4 regions of the Vibrio sp. A2-1 genome follow, and region 1 is predicted to be linked to each of the others. Evidence: predicted binding sites of a transcription regulator. Region 1 holds the regulator's gene; each other region holds the start of a gene.
What was found. The regulator PurR, encoded in region 1, represses purine synthesis genes. The targets are predictions, from matches to a motif close to TNANGNAAACGTTTNCNTNA.
Positions count from the first base shown of each region.

Region 1 (4,884 bases):
AGAAGCCCGCCAAGCCGCTGCGTTCGTTAAAAATAAAAGAATGGTACTGGTAACTTCCGCTAGCCATATGACTCGCGCATTGAATGAATTCCATGCTGCCGGCATGAGGCCATTACCAGCACCAACCAACTACCTTGCACAAGAAGGGATTGTTGAACCTTGGAATAAGTACATGCCCAAAGCTCTTTACCTTGAGCAAACTGAGCGTTACTGGCACGAAACAATGGGGTTGATGTGGCAAAGCCTGCGTGATTGGCTTGATACAAGTAATGACACCGTTGAAGAACCCATTGTTGTTCCTGAAACATCTCGCTTAGTTGAAGATGACGGTGGTATTTCTGCGGCGCAGCCTCAATAAACTCAACCGAATAAGTAAACTGGATCTTATCAGTAGACATAATCTTACCTGTAAACATAGTTTTATCTGTAGACTCGACCAGATAGGCAAAACTGATTAACCAAGTAATTTGCAGGTTTCCAGTTCGTAAACAGTAAAAGCTAAGCAATAAAAAAGCCGAGACATCAATGATGTCTCGGCTTTTTACGTTTAAATATCGTTGTTGATTAGTCATTCCTAAAGGAAATCAATCACCAGCGAACATGTAACCTTCACCGTGAACCGTTACAAAAATTTGTGGATTCTTAGGGTCAAACTCCATCTTCGCACGCATACGACGGATTAACACGTCGATAGTTCGATCGTTTGGAGCATCCACTCGGTGGCTGATCATATTCAGAATGCGTTCACGACTTAATACCTGGTTAGGGTAAGAAGAGAGCGCAACCAACAGTTCATATTCAGCTTTAGTCAGTTTTACCGGTTCGCCGTTTTTGCTTAGCGCACGACGAGGGATATCAAACGTCCACTCACCAAAACGAACCACAGATTCGTCTTCAGTCTCTTCAACCTTACCTGCTGCTGTTTTACGAGCGGCAGAAATGCGCCAAAGTAGGTTTTTAACTCGAACCAATAACTCGCGAAGTTCGAAGGGTTTAGTAACGTAATCGTCAGCGCCCATTTCAAGGCCAACGATTTTGTCGATGCTATCCGTGCGTCCAGTAACTAAAATAATTCCAATGTCTGATTGACTGCGTAATTCGCGAGTTAGCATCAATCCATCTTCGCCTGGTAAGTTGATGTCCAGCATAATGAGGTCAACGTTATTATCTTCTAACACGTTTCTCATTTGAGCGCCGCTTTCCGCTTCGCTTACTGTGTAACCTTCGTTCTGGAAGTATCCGACCAGTTTACTGCGGGTTACCACATCATCTTCTACGACTAATACGTGATAGCTCATCTACACCACTTTTCTTATTTAATAGTTTCAGTGACTATTCTATTCATAACTCGTAACAATTCTAGTGGTACACAAGATAAAAGCCAGAAACATGGATCTTTTTTGATACAAGACAATCTTAAACCTTGCTATTTATCGTCCATCGCAATTCAATATAGGCATTACTACTAACGAGTAACTTTGCGTTTCGCAAATAACCTTGTTATTCAGCCTTGGTGTGCTTTGCACAAGTAACTTCAAGATGCATATAAGTAACACCACAAGACTAAATCAGGATCTAAGAAATGAAAGATACGAAAGCGTTCAACGAGCAAAGAGCAGAAATATACTGGTGGCTATCAAGCTTATTCGCTAAAGAGCTCACTCAAGAAGAACTCGATCACTACCACTCTGTTGAAATTCGTTCTTTCCTAACTGGTTTAGGCGAAAATGAAACACTAAAGCCGGCGATCGATAGCCTAGTGGATGCGCTAAACCGCCTACAAACGCGTGAGGATGCTCAACTAGAATTGTCTGCTGACTTCTGTGACTTATTCTTAAAAACAGATAAGCATGGCGCACTTCCTTACGCTTCTATGTATATCGGTGAGACTGGCCTTTTGAATGATAAGCCAGCAAAAGATATGGAAGAGATCATGGCCAAGCACAACTTAGTGGTGAACCAAGACCTAAAAGAACCAGCTGACCACATCGCTATCGCACTCGACTTCCTTGGCAACTTGATCATCCGTTCTAATGAAACGGAACTTGAAGAAGAGCTAGAGAAATCGTTCATTGTTCAACAGCAATTTATCGAGCAACAACTTCTTACTTGGGTACCAAAGTTCAACGTTAAATGTCATGACGTTGACGAATTCGGTTTCTACGCATCAGTCTCATCTCTGCTACTTGCATTCTGTAAATTGGACACCCAATACCTCGCTGGTGAATAAGCTTATTGGATGACTCGTTAAATAAATTCAGAAGAATGTGACAATTCACCCGGATTTCCGGGTGAATTTTATTGCGAGTAATTTCTAGTCAGTCTAAAATTGTGACCGCAAACGATAAAATATGAAACATTCACGAAATGCTATGCTTATTATAGTTTTGAGCATTTCGGTGTTAAGACAAGCCGCTCAATAGCGGTTTTTTGTTTTTTAGCACTTTAGTACCCAAAGAGCCCTACAAATTTAAGCTCTTAGTTAGGTAGCTTAACGGCTACTTCATTCCGTACTTTGGGAAAGTAGCTTCTAATAGGATAAAACCATGGCCACTATAAAAGATGTCGCTCGCTTAGCAGGCGTATCAACAACAACCGTTTCTCACGTAATCAACAAAACTCGCTTTGTTGCAGAAGCGACGCAAGAAAAAGTAAATAAAGCCGTAGACGAACTGAACTATGCACCAAGTGCCGTTGCTCGTAGTTTGAAGTGCAATACAACCCGCACTATCGGCATGCTAGTTACTCAATCAACTAACCTATTCTTCTCTGAAGTTATCGATGGTGTTGAAAGCTACTGCTACCGTCAAGGTTACACTTTGATTCTGTGTAATACGGGCGGTATCTATGAGAAGCAACGTGACTACATTCGAATGCTTGCAGAGAAACGTGTAGATGGCATCTTAGTTATGTGTTCTGACCTAACTGAAGAGCTAAGAGGCATGTTAGACCGTCACGCTGACATTCCTAAAGTGATTATGGATTGGGGCCCTGAGAGTTCTCAAGCAGATAAGATCATCGACAACTCTGAGGAAGGTGGTTACCTAGCGACCAAATACCTCATTGAGCACGGTCACTCCAAGATTGCTTGTTTAAGTGGCCACTTAGACAAAGCGGCATGTGTTGAACGCATCGCGGGTTACAAACGCGCACTCAACGAAGCTAAGATTGCTACCGATGATAACATGATCATTGAAGGTAACTTCGAGTGTGATACTGCGGTTCTTGCTGCAGAGAAAATCATTAAGATGGTAGATCGCCCAACGGCCGTATTCTGTTTTAACGACACGATGGCACTCGGCCTAATGAGCAGATTGCAAGAGAAAGGAATTCGTATCCCTGAAGATATTTCAGTGATCGGCTATGACAACATCGAGTTGGCTGAATACTTCTCTCCGCCGTTAACAACGGTTCACCAACCCAAACGTCGTGTTGGTAAGAACGCTTTCGAAATTTTGTTAGAACGCATCAAAGATAAAGACCATGAAAAGCGTGTGTTCGAAATGCACCCTGAAATTGTTGAGCGAAGCACAGTTAAAACGTTAAATTAATTGATAAATTCAGTTTAATATAATTAAGCGCACCTTTAGGTGCGCTTTTTTTATCAACAACATGAATGAACCTGGTATCATACTGGAAAGATCATTAATTGAAGCAATATCACATTTTGAAATAACAAGTGTGAGCCTCATTCAACAAAAACTTTATTCTATTCAATCAGTCACGCACAGGGCAAATCACTTGAAAGAGTGAGACGCAAAGCTTCCGGCCTAAACCACTCGTTGGTATGGTAGCGGGGTTACCGATGGCAAAATGCAGTAACTACTAATAATTTAGTAATTTACGGCTAATTGACAATTTAATTGCAACATTTTGCTAATCTCTCGGACCTGCTTATTTGGTGGCGTAGTTCAAATACACCGAGATAAATAACATGGATAAACCGATACTAAAGGATTCAATGAAATTATTTGAATCCCTAGGAAAAATAAAATCACGCTCGATGTTTGGTGGCTTCGGTCTTTTTGCTGATGACACTATGTTTGCTCTGGTTGTAAATGACCAGCTGCACATACGAGCAGACAAATGCACAACGAAACAGTTCGAACAACAAGGGTTTCAACCGTACGTCTACAAAAAACGTGGTTTCCCTGTCGTTACTAAATATTTCGCTTTACCCGAAGGCCTGTGGCAAGACCAAGAGAAAATCTTGCAGCTTGCAACGACGTCTCTGGGTTTTGCTAAAGAAGAAAAAGCTGAGCAATCTTCAGCTAAGCCTACTCGACTCAAAGATCTGCCCAACCTTCGACTCGCCACTGAGCGTATGTTGAAAAAAGCAGGGATCGATTCCGTAGAACGTTTATATGAATCTGGCTCTGTAAACGCATTTAACGCCATCAAAGAATCACATGCGTCTTCTGTCAGTATTGAACTACTTTGGGCGTTAGAAGGCGCGATCAATGGCACACATTGGTCTGTTATACCGCAGCAGCGTCGTGAAGAGCTTATCAATCGCGTCAATTAACATTGTCAGTGCAAATTATCTATATAACTAAGCCGCATTTACTGCGGCTTTTTTTATATCTGCTGAAAGTTAATCTATGCTTTGCCTGTCTATCTATACTAATGGTATACATTGAAAATTTAGAGGAAGTATCAATGAGTAAGAAAATGATATTGGGTATTGTGTTGGTCGTAACCATCGTCTTGTTAGGCGTCAATTTCGGCCAATACCTAACGCTTGAAAATGCCAAGGCCCAACAAGCCGTTTTAAATGACTACATTGATAGCAACTTCATTGCTGCCGCTGCTATCTATTTTGTCGCATATGTAATGATTACTGCTTTCTCAATTCCTGGTGCTGCTGTTGTGACCCTGTTAGGA
Region 1 covers NZ_JAKKCO010000002.1:221,117-226,000, forward strand. The annotation lists gene elyC (envelope biogenesis factor ElyC) at 1-358, shown strand, start outside; gene torR (two-component system response regulator TorR) at 585-1,298, opposite strand; gene torD (molecular chaperone TorD) at 1,583-2,230, shown strand; gene purR (HTH-type transcriptional repressor PurR) at 2,547-3,551, shown strand; cyclic di-GMP riboswitch class I at 3,722-3,807, shown strand; gene L3V33_RS08680 (TfoX/Sxy family DNA transformation protein) at 3,935-4,525, shown strand; gene L3V33_RS08685 (TVP38/TMEM64 family protein) at 4,660-4,884, shown strand, end outside.

Region 2 (4,884 bases), 260 kb from region 1:
CTTAATTTGGCTGCCTTGAGCCATCAAGGAGTTAAGTTTGGAATAGGTAACCCCTTCGGAAAACAGGCTTCTATTGCCATCACGGCTCACCTGATGCCTTTCATGTTTATTTTCTGAGGATTCAAGTTCAAACACCTTATTCTCACCAAACTCATCTTGATAGTGCATACTGACTAGTGGGTTGGTTTGACGATAAGGCGATACAATCATGGCACGCCCTATCCCATCCAATTCCAGATTATTTTCAGCATGGCTCGAAGCTGGATTACCGAAATAGACATTCAAGTTGTCCATGCGCGCTAAGCGAATGCTCTCCCAGTTGGTATCAGCAAGCACACTGTTGATGTTGTGTGTCGCCAGCACTTTGGCAAACTGACGTGAAAAATGAGTCGCACCAAAGAAAATAACCCCTTGTGCCTTCTCTTGAGTCACACCCAGCCTTCTAGCCCACCAACTCGCGGTTAGGCTCTGAATCACTACCGTACCAATAATGACCAAGAACACCATTGGCACCAGTAAATCTGCCCCTTCGATTAATTGCTTCTCTTGAAGCTTGATTGCAAACAGAGAAGAAACCGCGGCAGCAACGATCCCGCGAGGCGCCATCCAGCTCAAAAACCATTTATCTGCTGAAGTAAGATCCGTGCCGATCCCGCTGATCCACACACTCAGAGGACGAGCCACCAGCATGACGACCGCTAATAAGCCAATTCCGCCCCAACCTATTGAGAGGAAAGTCCCCGAATCAAGCCTGCTCGCTAACAGAATAAACAACGCAGAAATGAGTAACACAGTCAGGGTTTCTTTGAATTCAATAATGTCTTCGAGATCCAAGCCTTTCACATTGGCGAGCCAGATACCCATGATGGTCACGGTTAATAAACCGGACTCTTCACTCAGATCATTTGAGAAAGAGAACGCCGCCAGCATTAATGTCAGGACCGCCACGTTACGCAAATAATGTGGAACCCAATGCCCTTGCAGCATCTTGGCAATCAAATAGCCACCGATGATCCCTAAGCCCAAACCAATGGCTAAAGTCAGCCCCAACGCCGACAGAACATGGCTTGTAGGATCGGCTGAAGAGACAATGTATTCGTAAACGAGAACGGCAAACAGAGCGCCAATCGGGTCAATCACTATCCCTTCCCAGCGCAAGATACTGCCTAGCGAAGACTTGGGTTGAATGCTGCGCAGCATGGGAACAATCACCGTTGGGCCAGTCACCACGACTAATGCAGCAAACAGCGCCGCTAATGGCCAACTGAAATCGACAAAATAATAAGCCCCCACCACGATGCACGCCCATGTAATCAACATGCCGAAACTCACTAAGTGAGTCACCATGCGGCCATGGCCTCTGATTTCTTTGAAATTAAGAGTCAATGCACCTTCAAACAGAATGATGGCGACCCCTAATGAAATCAACGGGAACAGTACATCACCAAAAATGGCATCAGGATTAAGGATCTTTAGACCGGGACCTAATAGCAGGCCAACGATAAGCAAAGGAAGAATAGCGGGAAGACGCAAACGCCAACCAAGTAGCTGGCAAGCCAAGGACAAGAGTCCAATTAACGCCAAAGAAGAAGTGATCGACAAATCCATTTGTGCCCCTAAACATTTGTACCACACCCTGTGGTACAAACTTATTCACTGAAATAAGAAAGCCTACGTTCTTACACTATAGGCTCTCTTTATCATACTAAGCGAATATTATTGTGGTTAATCAGTCACTTTACTATAGGGAGAGCAAAGCCACGATTAGCTAACTGGGTGGTTATGGCCCAGTTAGAAAGTGCTTATAAGTCACCAATGATTACTTATAGAGAAAGTACCACGCCCGCAATCGCTGCGCTCATTAGGTTGGCAAGCACACCCGCACAAATTGCTTTAAAGCCGTATTGTGAGATGAAAGATCGACGCTCTGGAACTAAGCTACCCAAACCGCCAATCAGAATTGCCATCGTAGAGATGTTGGCAAAACCACATAGCGCGAAAGTAACGATCGCTTTTGAGTGCTCACTCAGTGCGTCTTTTACGTCCATTAACTGGATGAAAGCCACAAACTCGTTCACAACGATTTTGTTACCGATCAGCGAGCCTGCAACCACAGCTTCAGACCATGGCACACCGATCAGCCATGCAACGGGTGCGAACACATAACCTAGGATAAGTTCGAAGCTTAGGTTTACGCCAAACCAACCACCAACAATACCTAATAAGCCATTCAGCATTGCAATCACACTGATAAAGGCCAGAAGTGTCGCACCCACTGCAACGGCAATACGAAGTCCAGACATAGCCCCATCTGCCATTGCCTCAACTACGTTTGTTGCTCGTGGAATTTCAACGTCAGACTCAATATTTTCTTGAGCCTCATCTGCGCTACCTGGTACCAAAATCTTGGCCATCAATAGACCAGCAGGAGCAGACATGAATGCCGCAGCGATCAGGTAGTTCAAATCAACACCAAGCGATGCATAACCGACTAGCGTGCCACCAGCTACAGAAGCCAAACCACACACCATGACGGCAAACAGTTGTGAATCCGTCATGTGCTTCAAGTAAGGTTTAACCACCAATGGCGCTTCGATCATGCCAACAAAAATATTCGCAGTTGCAGACAGTGACTCCGCACGACCTGTACCTAAGAACTTTTGCAAAGCCCCACCGATTAGGTTGATTACCTTTGGCATAAAGCCAATGTGATACAAACCTGAAATCAATGCAGAGAAAAAGATAATGATGCCGAGAACGTTAATAGCGAATACAAATCCGTTATTCGTTAGGCCACCAAATAGGAAGTTAATCCCCTCTTGACCGTAGTTGATCAAGCTAGACACTGCACCAGTAGCTGCATTCAACACTTCTTTACCCATCGGCACATAAAGAACCAATAGCGCGAATGAGATTTGCAGTAAGAAAGCCAAAGAGACGGTTCTTAGCGGGATATTTTTTCTGTCCGTAGATAGTAACCAAGCGGTTACTAAAATAGTGATAATTCCAAGTAGGGAAGCCATGTGCGTCAACCTAAAGTTGTAGGTAGGAAAGGCGACGCATTCTATAGAGGAAATCGTTTGCGGCAAGTTGAGGTTGTTAATGTGATGTTGGTTGAATCACTCTTTAATAGTGAATTTCACTAAGTAATTGAATTTTAATAATTAACTTTGATTAAAAAACAAACTTTTTCCATATGGAAATTATATTTATAGATTGGGAAACAGTTAGCGGTGCAGTTCAACGCAAGTTTTGAGGTTTTTGTCCCAATAAGTCGGCGATCCGATATGATCTTTGATGAACTCAATCACTGCTGAAAGCTTCTTCGGCATGTTCTTTCTACTCGGATACACGGCATAGAATGGCATCAGCTGACTCGCTCGCCATTCCGGTAAAACTTGGATGAGCTTGCCCGTTCTAAACTCTTCTTTGACTAAGTAAGTCGCTAGGTAAGCAACGCCCCAACCTGATACTGCCGCGTCTCGTACCGCTTCAGCCAAATCCACCGAGTAATCGCCCGCCACTTTAACACTGAGATTTTCTTGGCCGCTATCAAATGCCCATGACGTGTAATCACGTTCACGGCTGCGGTAGATAAGGCAGTTATGGTCAATCAGATCAGATGGCACGTGTGGAGTCCCTGCCTTAATCAGATAATCCGGTGATGCGGCTACCACAAACTGGCTATCTGCTAAACGCTGCGCAATGTAACCTTCAGGCAAGTCTTCATTGTTAGTGATCCAGAGATCCAAGCGCTCCTCAATCATGTCCACTTTGTAATCGAACAAATGCACTTCAATTCTCAGCTGAGGGTAAAGCTGTCTAAGCTGGTCAATCGCTGGAATGATATGCAGTGTGCCAAATGACTGAGACAAGCCTATACGGAATATTCCAGAAATGTCGTCACGCTGGCTATCCATGTCCATTTGAGCCGCTTTCACCGTATTGAACAGCTGCTCACAATGCTGATAGAACACTTCTCCAGCTTCGGTTAACGTAAGGCTGCGTGTGGTTCTTTGCACTAACTTGATACCTATCGAATCCTCGAGCAAAGCAATTTGTTTACTGATGTGAGATACCGACACATTCAAGCTTTTTGCTGCACTGGTAAAGCCTTCATGCTTGATTAACGCATGGAATATCACCATCTGTGCGGCTCTATCTGTTAGCACAAAACCACCTTCTTAAATATCTGAAATATAAAATAAAAAGGACTCCGAAGAGTCCTTTAATCTGTTCTGCCTATAGTAGGCTAAATGCTATTCAAAGCGACCTAGTTCTATTAATCAGATTGAGTCTATTAATCAAATTAGGTCGATTAATCAAACTTAATTCTATCGGCTAGGTGGCTGACCGCCAACGCAAAGTAATAAGAACGATTCCACTTCATTAACACATTGTAGTTGTTGTAAATGAGGTACGAACGACCCGTTTCATCGTCCGGCATTATCAACCAAGCTTTGATATCTTCATCAAGTGTAGGCAGTGGGCGATCGTCATAACGCTTAATACCAAGTTCAGACCACTCTTTTAGGTATTTCGCTTTGTCTTCGTCTCGACCTTGCATCTCAATAGACACAGTTGATGGAACGTGAACCTGACGCCCCCAAGTATATTTGTCATCCCAACCCGATTGGCTGAGATAATTAGCCGCCGAAGCAAACACGTCTTCTTCAGTACCCCAAATATCTTTCTTGCCATCACCACTGCCATCAGCGGCGTAAGCTAAGAATGAGCTTGGCATAAACTGAGGTTGCCCCATCGCGCCAGCCCAAGAGCCTTTCATCTCTTTTGGTGCAATATGGCCTTGATCCAGAATCTTCAATGCCGCCATCGCTTCGCTACGGAAGAAGGCTTCTCTGCGACCTTCATAAGCCATGGTTG
Region 2 covers NZ_JAKKCO010000002.1:479,906-484,789, forward strand. The annotation lists gene L3V33_RS09735 (sodium:proton antiporter) at 1-1,608, opposite strand, end outside; gene L3V33_RS09740 (NupC/NupG family nucleoside CNT transporter) at 1,824-3,023, opposite strand; gene L3V33_RS09745 (LysR family transcriptional regulator) at 3,228-4,148, opposite strand; gene L3V33_RS09750 (lytic murein transglycosylase) at 4,319-4,884, opposite strand, start outside.
Region 2: a site for PurR is predicted at 3,069-3,088, ahead of L3V33_RS09740 (NupC/NupG family nucleoside CNT transporter). Genes of this name have one in related genera too.

Region 3 (4,884 bases), on a different contig from region 1:
GGCAGCGTCTTGCATGTCACCCATAAGAATGCAGAAAACCCTGACGGTTATCCTCTATTAATAGGTAATGATGTCACTATCGGACATAAAGTAATGCTGCATGGCTGTACTATTGAAGATCGCGTACTTGTTGGCATGGGAGCTATCGTGCTTGATGGCGTTATTGTTAAAGAAGAAGTGATGATTGGTGCTGGTAGCTTGGTTCCACCTAATAAGGTACTTGAAAGCGGTTATCTATATGTAGGAAGCCCAGTAAAACAAGCACGCCCATTAAATGATAAAGAGCGTGCCTTTTTACAGAAGTCAGCTGACAACTATGTTCAGAATAAAAACGACTATCTAGACTCTGTGCTGCCAGTCTAAAGCATTTTGATTTGAATCCGATTAGAGGAGTCATACTCCTCTTCTTCTATTAACTCTTCCGCTAGCTCTTCAATATCAAAACGTAACTCAGAAAAGATAACTAAAGCTTGATCGCCTTCTTCTATCTCTTTACCAGCTAATCGAGATAGTTCCTCAATAGACATTACACACTCAATCAGGGCGCCCGACTGCTGCGCAGGGAAGGTGATTGATTGATTCTCTTCATCCCAATCTTGGATATCCGGAAATAGAATTGATTGATTCATTTTTTATAAATACCTTGTTACATCTCTAGGTTTTTACGTAATTCTCTTAAAATCTGTTTTGTTCCCGGACGAAGGCCACGCCAAAGCATAAAGCTTTCTGCTGCCTGTCCCACTAACATACCCAAACCATCATAAGCAGCATGAACACCATTATCTAATGCCCATTGATTAAATACCGTAGTTCCCGAACCGTAAACCATGTCATAAACGGAACTATTCGAATTAAAGATAATCTCAGAAACTTCAGGAAGCTGACCACTTAGACCAGATGAGGTCGAGTTAATGATGACATCAAACCCTTCATTAACATCGCTTAATCCCATTCCTTTGATGTTTTCATATGAAGAAAACATCTCAGCCAGAAGTTCAGCCTTTGAACTGGTTCGATTAGCGACTACCAACTGTTGTGGCTTTTGGTCGAGAAGAGGTTGAATCACTCCTCGAGCGGCGCCACCAGCGCCAAGCAGAAGAACGCGAGCCCCTTCTAGCATAACTTGATGTTGAAGAAGGTCTTGAACTAAACCCTCACCATCGGTGTTATCACCAATGATTTCTCCGTCATCGAGCTTCTTAAGTGTGTTTACGGCACCGGCTAGTTCAGCCCTCTCAGTTAGGCGATTAGCAAACTGATAGGCATCTTCTTTAAAAGGTGCTGTTACGTTACATCCTCGACCACCTTCGCTGAAAAAGGCTTTGGCAGCAGTGATAAATTCACCATGCTCTGGCTGTAATGCTGTATAGGTAAGTTGTTGGCTGGTTTGGCGAGCAAATAATGTGTGAATGAATGGCGATTTGCTTTGCCCAATAGGGTTACCGAAAACGGCATAACGATCTACTTGCTGTGTCATATCCTTACCTAACAGAAATAAAAAAGGGTCATCTATATAGATGACCCTATCACTATCCCTATAAGGAAGGAAGAACTACCAAACTCGAGGCTTTAGGTAGTCGCTATAAAGCAGAGCTTCTGGTGAACCCGCTTGTGGTTCGTAGCGGTATTCCCAGCGAGCCAATGGCGGCATCGACATCAATATAGACTCTGTACGACCACCGCTTTGTAGACCAAATAGGGTGCCACGGTCATACACTAAGTTAAATTCAACATAGCGACCACGACGATAAAGTTGGAAATCACGCTCGCGCTCACCATAAGGCGTCTCTTTGCGTCGTTCTACAATGGGTAAATATGCGGCTGCAAAACCTTCACCGACCGCCTGCATATAAGCAAAGCTCTTTTCAAAGCCCCACTCGTTAAGATCATCAAAGAACAGACCACCCACACCACGTGTTTCGTCTCGGTGAGGCAGATAGAAGTACTTATCACACCATTCTTTGTGCTCTTGATAAACATCATCACCAAATGGCGCACAAAGATCTTTGGCTGTTTGATGCCAAGATTGGCAGTCTTCGTCGACAGGATAAAATGGCGTTAAGTCAAAACCACCACCAAACCACCAAATCGGGTCTTCCCCTTCTTTTTCTGCTATGAAGAATCGAACGTTCGCGTGTGAGGTAGGGATATATGGGTTTTTAGGGTGGATAACTAATGATACCCCCATCGCCTCAAACTTGCGTCCGGCTAATTCAGGGCGATGAGCGGTGGCTGAGGCTGGCATCGCCTTACCCGCTACGTGAGAGAAGTTAACCCCACCTTGTTCAAATACCGCACCGTTGGTCATCACACGAGTTCGACCACCGCCACCAAGGCGCTCGCCAGGTTCACGCTCCCATGCATCCTCTTCAAACAGTGCAGTACCATCAGCTTGCTCAAGCTGCTGGCAAATCGAATCTTGTAGGCTCAGTAAAAACTGTTTTACTGCTTCTTTATCAATTGCTGACATCTTTCTTCCTCTGCAGGGTTTAACCCTGTCTTAATATTTTCGACGTTTTTGCATCTCTAATTTCGCTTGGCTTCTCACGACCACCCGTTTGACCTTTTAAAATAGCCACCAAATGTTGGCCAAGTTGCTGTTGAACTTCTTCAGTCGTCATACAAGGCGGTTCACCTGTCAGGTTAGCACTGGTCGAGGTTAACGGCTTACCGAATTCATTACACATTCTTTGAACTAAAGGGTGATCCGTCACTCGCACCGCGATGGATTCAAATTGGCCACTGACCCAGTCAGTTACTTTACTGCTGGTTGGCATTATCCAAGTCACTGGTCCCGGCCATGTTGCTTTTACGGTCGCTAACTGCGCTTCCGTCAACTGGCTTTCGTCAATATAGGGCAGCAACTGCTCGTAACTCGCAGCAATTAGGATCAACCCTTTCTCCATCGGCCGCTGTTTTAAATCGAGCAATTTCTTGATGGCTTGTGGATTATCAGGATCACAACCAACCCCAAAAACGCCTTCGGTCGGGTAAGCAATGACTTCACCTTGTTGTAATGCCTGCAAAGTATGTTGAAAGTTATCCAAGAGTTGCCTCATTAATTCTGTTATCGAACTCGCTAAGTGTACAAATTATCATTCACTGTGACTAAAGCTATTTGTTCATAAAATGTATCAATTAACAACTTAGACTGACGCAAACGTTTTCCTTGAGCAATTTTACCCGTATAATGCGCGCAAAATATCTAATCACTAATTAAATCGTACCTGAAGGAGTTTGAGATGACTGTCGGTATTATCATGGGTTCTAAATCTGATTGGCCAACAATGAAGCTAGCTGCAGAAATGTTGGATCAATTTGGCGTGGCGTACGAAACAAAAGTGGTTTCTGCTCACCGCACACCTCAGTTGCTTGCAGACTACGCAACCAGTGCGAAAGAGCGCGGTATTAAAGTGATCATTGCTGGTGCTGGCGGTGCAGCACATCTTCCGGGCATGGCTGCCGCTTTCACAAGCGTACCTGTTTTAGGTGTTCCTGTTCAGTCTAAAGCACTGAAGGGCATGGACTCTCTGCTTTCTATCGTACAAATGCCAAAAGGCATCGCGGTAGGCACTCTGGCTATCGGTGAAGCTGGCGCTGCCAATGCTGGCATCCTAGCGGCTCAAATCATTGGTACACACAATGAAGACGTGATGGCAAAAGTCGAAGCGTTCCGCTCTGAGCAAACAGAAACGGTTCTGGCTAATCCAAACCCTGCAGAGGACTAATTCCCATGCATGTTCTTGTGTTAGGCGCGGGCCAACTTGCTCGCATGATGTCCCTAGCTGGGGCGCCGCTGAATATTGAAATTTCTGCTTTTGATGTTGGCAGCAAAAATATTGTTCACCCATTAACGCAAGCGATTCTAGGCAGCGGCTTAGACAATGCGATTGAGCGTGCGGACGTCATTACCGCTGAATTCGAACATATCCCTCACGATGTTCTTGAGGTATGTGAGCGCAGCGGTAAGTTCTTACCGACAACAGAAGCAATTAAAGCCGGCGGTGACCGTCGTCTTGAAAAAGCCCTGTTAGACGAAGCAAATGTGAAAAATGCCAAATACTACGTGATTAACTCTCGCGAAGACTTTGACATTGCGATCGCTCACGTTGGCTTACCAATGGTATTGAAGAGTACACTTGGTGGTTACGATGGCAAAGGTCAATGGCGCTTAAAGACATTAGACAATGTTGACGCGACTTGGACAGAAATGGCCGAGTGCATTGCCGCAACAGACAACCAAGCCATTGTGGCTGAAGAGTTTGTTCCGTTTGACCGCGAAGTATCACTGGTTGGTGCTCGTGGTACCAATGGCGAGATTCAAGTGTACCCACTGGCTGAAAATGTTCACACCGATGGCGTGTTGAGCTTATCGACAGCGATTGATGACATTGAACTGCAAGAGCAAGCGAAAGCCATGTTCACTGCCATTGCTGAACGCTTAGATTACGTTGGCGTACTCGCGCTAGAGTTCTTTGATGTTCAAGGTTCACTGCTGGTGAATGAGATTGCACCACGTGTTCATAACTCTGGCCACTGGACACAACAAGGCGCTGAAACTTGTCAGTTTGAGAACCATCTACGTGCCGTATGTGGGATGCCATTAGGCAGCACTAAGCTGATTCGTCCAACCGCAATGATCAACATCCTTGGTGAAGATACCCTACCTGAAGCAATTCTTGCTCAAGGTGGTTGTCATGTTCATTGGTATGGTAAAGAGAAGCGTGCAGGTCGTAAGATGGGCCACATTAACGTGAGCGCTGACTACAACGCAGAGCTGCAAAGAGCGCTATGCTCACTGGCAGACATTCTCGATAAGCAAGCCTACCCTGCTGTGCATGAATTTGCTGAGCAGATGAAGTAAATCTACATTGCTTGATGAAT
Region 3 covers NZ_JAKKCO010000012.1:73,647-78,530, reverse strand. The annotation lists gene L3V33_RS21940 (gamma carbonic anhydrase family protein) at 1-363, shown strand, start outside; gene L3V33_RS21935 (DUF1488 domain-containing protein) at 360-629, opposite strand; gene aroE (shikimate dehydrogenase) at 647-1,477, opposite strand; gene hemF (oxygen-dependent coproporphyrinogen oxidase) at 1,553-2,470, opposite strand; gene L3V33_RS21920 (L-threonylcarbamoyladenylate synthase) at 2,490-3,047, opposite strand; gene purE (5-(carboxyamino)imidazole ribonucleotide mutase) at 3,243-3,728, shown strand; gene L3V33_RS21910 (5-(carboxyamino)imidazole ribonucleotide synthase) at 3,734-4,864, shown strand.
Region 3: a site for PurR is predicted at 3,153-3,172, ahead of purE (5-(carboxyamino)imidazole ribonucleotide mutase). Genes of this name have one in related genera too.

Region 4 (4,884 bases), on a different contig from region 1:
CTGGCCAAGCCTTGGAAAACTATCGCTTACTTGATACCACCTTATACGTCACGCTTGAGCCTTGCCCAATGTGTGCTGGTGCCTTGTTACACAGCCGAGTGAAGCGGATTGTCTTTGGTGCACCTGACTTAAAAGCAGGCGCAGCAGGTACGGTATTGAACCTCTTTGAAAGCCAAGCCTCATACCACTATGCCGATGTTGAGCATGGCTTATTAGAAGCAGAATGTCGTGAGCAGTTGCAGGCGTTTTTCAAGCGTCGTAGAAAAGAGATAAAAGAAAAACGAAAGCAAGACCGTCTGTTGGAAGAGCAGTGTTTAGAATCTGACAAGGCAAGTAATAAGAATAAGGTTAGTAACAAGAACAAGGTCTGTAACAAAAAATAGCAGCAAGCTTCGGCACTCTCTATCGTAAGAGTGCCACAGAAAACTTACTCGGTATTTTTACTCAGAAAGTATCTGCATGAAAGCACGGTTGCGCCAAATGATCTTTTTCTTATTATTTGAAAGCATACGCTTACGACGGTTTGCAGCAACGGTCTTATCAAGGCGCTTCGATTTCAGTTTACTCTTCATCATTTCAACGATTTCCTATTTGTCGTCTGGCTTTGTAATTATGACTTCAGTTTTAATAATAGTGGTTATTTGTTTATGAGCTCTGTCGCGAACTTAGCGATACCTTTTGAGTAACCATCGCGATGGCCAGTGTTTGAATACAACAGAACATCATGGCGCTTATGGTGTGTCGTTATAAAGTTCGATTGTTACTGCAATATGACACCTCAAGTATAATGGTCACTTTGTTGGTTTAGTTTCTCAATGCGAACTAGCCAATACGAACCAGTGACTCATGTATAAAAAAAAAGAGCAACGCTATATGGCATTGCTCTTTTTATTTATTTGGAAGACTCAGCTTCGTCGACAGCGGATTCAGCCGCACCGATTGTCGATTCAGCGCCCGAGATCTCTAAAGGTGGGATAACCACCAAACCTTCGAGGCTCGCTTCTTCTTCTTTATTTCGCTTATTCACATGACCAATAATGCTTTGGTAATAACGGCGAATATTCTCAACGTAATTCCTTGCTTCATCACCACGCGCATAGCCGTATCGAGTTTGGCTGTAGTACTTCTTTTGTTTCAATAGAGGAAGTCGATCTTTTACATCACCCCAAGCGTCAGGGTTGCCGCCTTGTGCTTTGGTTAAGCGACGTGCATCCATCATGTGACCGTAACCTACGTTATATGAGGCGAGGGCAAACCAGATCTTTTCATGTTGAGTAATTGAGTCAGGAACTCGATTCACGATACGACGTAAATATTCCACGCCACCTTGTACCGACTGTTTCGGGTCAAGACGATTGGTTACACCTACGCTCTTCGCGGTTGGCAACGTCAACATCATCATGCCACGAACACCTGTAGGAGAACGCGCGACTGGGTTCCAGTGTGACTCTTGGTATGCCAAAGCTGCGATTAAGCGCCAATCAAATTCTTGCGAGTATTTCTGAAATAGTGGCGACCATTTTGGTAGCTTGCTGTCTAGAGCGCGGATAAAGGCACGAGTATCGACATAATCGAAGGTGCCGATATGGCCAATATATTTCTCTTCCAGTGAAGCGAGCTCACCAGACTGCTTTAGGTTACCGAAAAACTCAATCAGCAGCGCATAAAGGCTTTCATCTTCAGACTTCTGTAAATACCAAGAGATCGGTTGGTCTTCTGTAAGTTCAAAAGCCAAAGCCACGTCTGGGTATAAACGTTGTGCGAGTGACAGCTCAATCGAATCCGCCACAGTAAACAAGCGTTCCCCTGTAGAGACTTCTTTTAGCAGGTCGTTGATGTCAGCATTGCCGATCGCATCGTAGATAAAGTCATCGTGTGTGTTTTGCAGCTGTTTTAGTGTTGGCTCAAAGTGTGAGTCTTTCACTACAACCAAAGATGGCGTCAATGTGTCAGTAGACGCTACCTCTTCTGGTTCAGTTTGTGCTTTTACGAAATCAGCCTGACGCTCATTCTCAAACCTGATCAGTTGCTCAAGGTTTCTTGGTCGCCACTGACCTTTTTTGTACACGACTTGTTGGCTTACATAGTAATAAGCAGGCGCAGCGCGATAGGCACGTGTCAGGTTGCTGTTTTGTGTTAACCCCGTTGCGATAAGATCGATCTCGCCTTTCTTTAACGCCGGAAATAGGCCGGATAGACGGTAAGCGGGTTTAACCTCAAGCTTTACACCAAGTTCTTCTGCAAACTCGCGAGCTAACTCGTAATCCAAGCCAGCAGGACCATCTGGACCGATGTAATAAGAGAGTTGGTTATTCAGGGTGCCGACACGAAGAACGCCACGCTCTCGTATCTGCTCAAGGACACTTTTAGGTTCAGATTCAATCTGGCATCCAGCCAACCCAAATAGGGCAATAGCGAGCAGAAGAAACTTAGACGAAAAGATGAGCGTAAATTTAGGCATCAAAATGAAATCTCGAAAAGTGGAAGCCCCTTTATACCAAACCCCGCAAGGCTGGCAAAGCAGGTTTATTTAAACAGTTGTAAAAGTGGTGATAAATGCAGCAAAAGTACCATTTACACAGAAAGATAAAAAAAATAACGCAAACGGTTGCTTTTGGTGTTACGTCACAAAAAGAAATGCTTTATAATGCGCTCGCATTGAAGAGGTGGAATCGGCATAGGTTTGGCAACCTTCGGGAATAGCTTCGAAGAAAACAGTTAGGTTGTTCCTATAACCCACTGAATTTATTCCAATACTACCTTAATCAACTGCATAAGAGACGTAAGCACATGAGAATTTTGCGTGGCTCCCCAGCTCTATCTGAGTTTCGTGTTAACAAGCTTTTAGAGCTTTGTCGTGAATTAAGCTTACCTGTAACAGGTATTTACGCTGAGTTTGCCCACTTTGCTGATCTAACGGCAGACCTAGATGAGTCTGAAGTTGAGAAGCTAGAAAAGCTACTGACTTACGGTCCAACGATTGAAGAGCATGAACCTGAAGGTTTATTGCTGCTTGCAACGCCACGTCCAGGCACTATCTCGCCTTGGTCTTCAAAATCAACAGATATCGCACACAACTGCGGACTGGCTAAAGTGTCACGTCTAGAGCGCGGTACTGCTTTCTACATTGAAACCTCTTCTGAACTTTCTGAGCTTCAACTTGTTGAGCTGAAAGCAATTCTGCACGACCGTATGATGGAAGTGGTTTTCACTGACTTCGAATCAGCAGCGGCACTGTTCACTGTTGCTGAGCCTGCTCCTTATGCGGAAGTTGACCTACTAACTGGCGGACGTAAAGCGCTTGAAAAAGCAAACGTTACCCTAGGTCTAGCTCTTGCAGAAGATGAGATTGATTACCTTCTTGAAAGCTTCACTGAGAAGCTAGGTCGTAACCCGACTGACATCGAGCTAATGATGTTTGCACAAGCGAACTCAGAGCACTGTCGTCACAAGATCTTTAACGCTGATTGGACTATCGATGGCGTTAAGCAAGAAAAATCATTGTTCAAGATGATTAAGAACACCTTTGAAACGACACCAGAACACGTTCTGTCTGCTTATAAAGATAACGCAGCGGTAATGACAGGTTCTGAAGTCGGTCGTTTCTTCCCAGATCCAGAAACTCGTCAGTACAACTATCACCAAGAGAAAACACACATCTTGATGAAAGTTGAAACGCACAACCACCCAACGGCAATCTCTCCATGGCCGGGCGCATCAACAGGTTCAGGCGGCGAAATCCGCGATGAAGGCGCGACAGGTATTGGTGGTAAGCCAAAAGCGGGTCTAGTTGCTTTCTCTGTATCTAACCTTAAGATCCCGAACTTCGTTCAACCTTGGGAAACTGACTTTGGTAAGCCGAGCCGTATCGTTACTGCTCTGGATATCATGCTTGAAGGCCCTCTTGGTGGCGCAGCATTCAACAACGAATTTGGTCGTCCAAACCTACTAGGTTACTTCCGTACTTACGAAGAGAAAGTAAACTCTCACGCAGGTGAAGAAGTACGTGGTTACCATAAGCCAATCATGCTGGCTGGTGGTCTAGGTAACATTCGTGATGATCATGTTCAGAAGAAAGAGATCCCAGTAGGTGCAAGCCTAATAGTTCTTGGCGGTCCAGCAATGAACATTGGCCTTGGTGGCGGTGCTGCATCTTCAATGGATTCTGGTTCTTCTTCTGAAGACTTAGATTTTGCTTCTGTACAACGTGAAAACCCAGAGATGGAACGTCGTTGTCAGGAAGTTATCGACCGTTGTTGGCAGCTTGGTGATGCGAACCCAATCGCATTCATCCACGATGTGGGCGCGGGCGGTATCTCGAATGCACTTCCTGAGCTAGTCGACGACGGTGAACGTGGTGGTATCTTCAACCTACGCGACGTACCAAACGATGAGCCGGGTATGAGCCCACTTGAGATCTGGTGTAACGAATCTCAAGAGCGTTACGTAATGGCGGTTGCTGATAAAGACATGGCAACATTCGACGCGATTTGTAAGCGTGAGCGTGCTCCATACGCGGTAGTTGGTAAAGCAACAGAAGAACGTGATCTTAAATTAGAAGATTCTCACTTCGACAATACGCCAATCGACATGCCGATGGACATCCTATTAGGTAAAACACCTAAGATGCACCGTGACGCGAAGACGTTAAAAGCAAACAATCCTGCGATTGATCGTTCTGGTATCGAACTAAACGAAGCGGTTGACCGTATTCTTCGCCTACCAACAGTGGCAGAGAAAACATTCCTTATTACTATCGGTGACCGCTCGGTAACGGGTCTTGTCGCTCGTGACCAAATGGTTGGCCCATGGCAGGTTCCTGTTGCTAACTGCGCAGTAACAGCTGCAAGTTACGACTCTTACCACGGTGAGGCGATGTCTCTT
Region 4 covers NZ_JAKKCO010000009.1:120,929-125,812, forward strand. The annotation lists gene tadA (tRNA adenosine(34) deaminase TadA) at 1-383, shown strand, start outside; gene L3V33_RS23195 (hypothetical protein) at 441-575, opposite strand; gene mltF (membrane-bound lytic murein transglycosylase MltF) at 893-2,461, opposite strand; gene purL (phosphoribosylformylglycinamidine synthase) at 2,791-4,884, shown strand, end outside.
Region 4: a site for PurR is predicted at 2,597-2,616, ahead of purL (phosphoribosylformylglycinamidine synthase). Genes of this name have one in related genera too.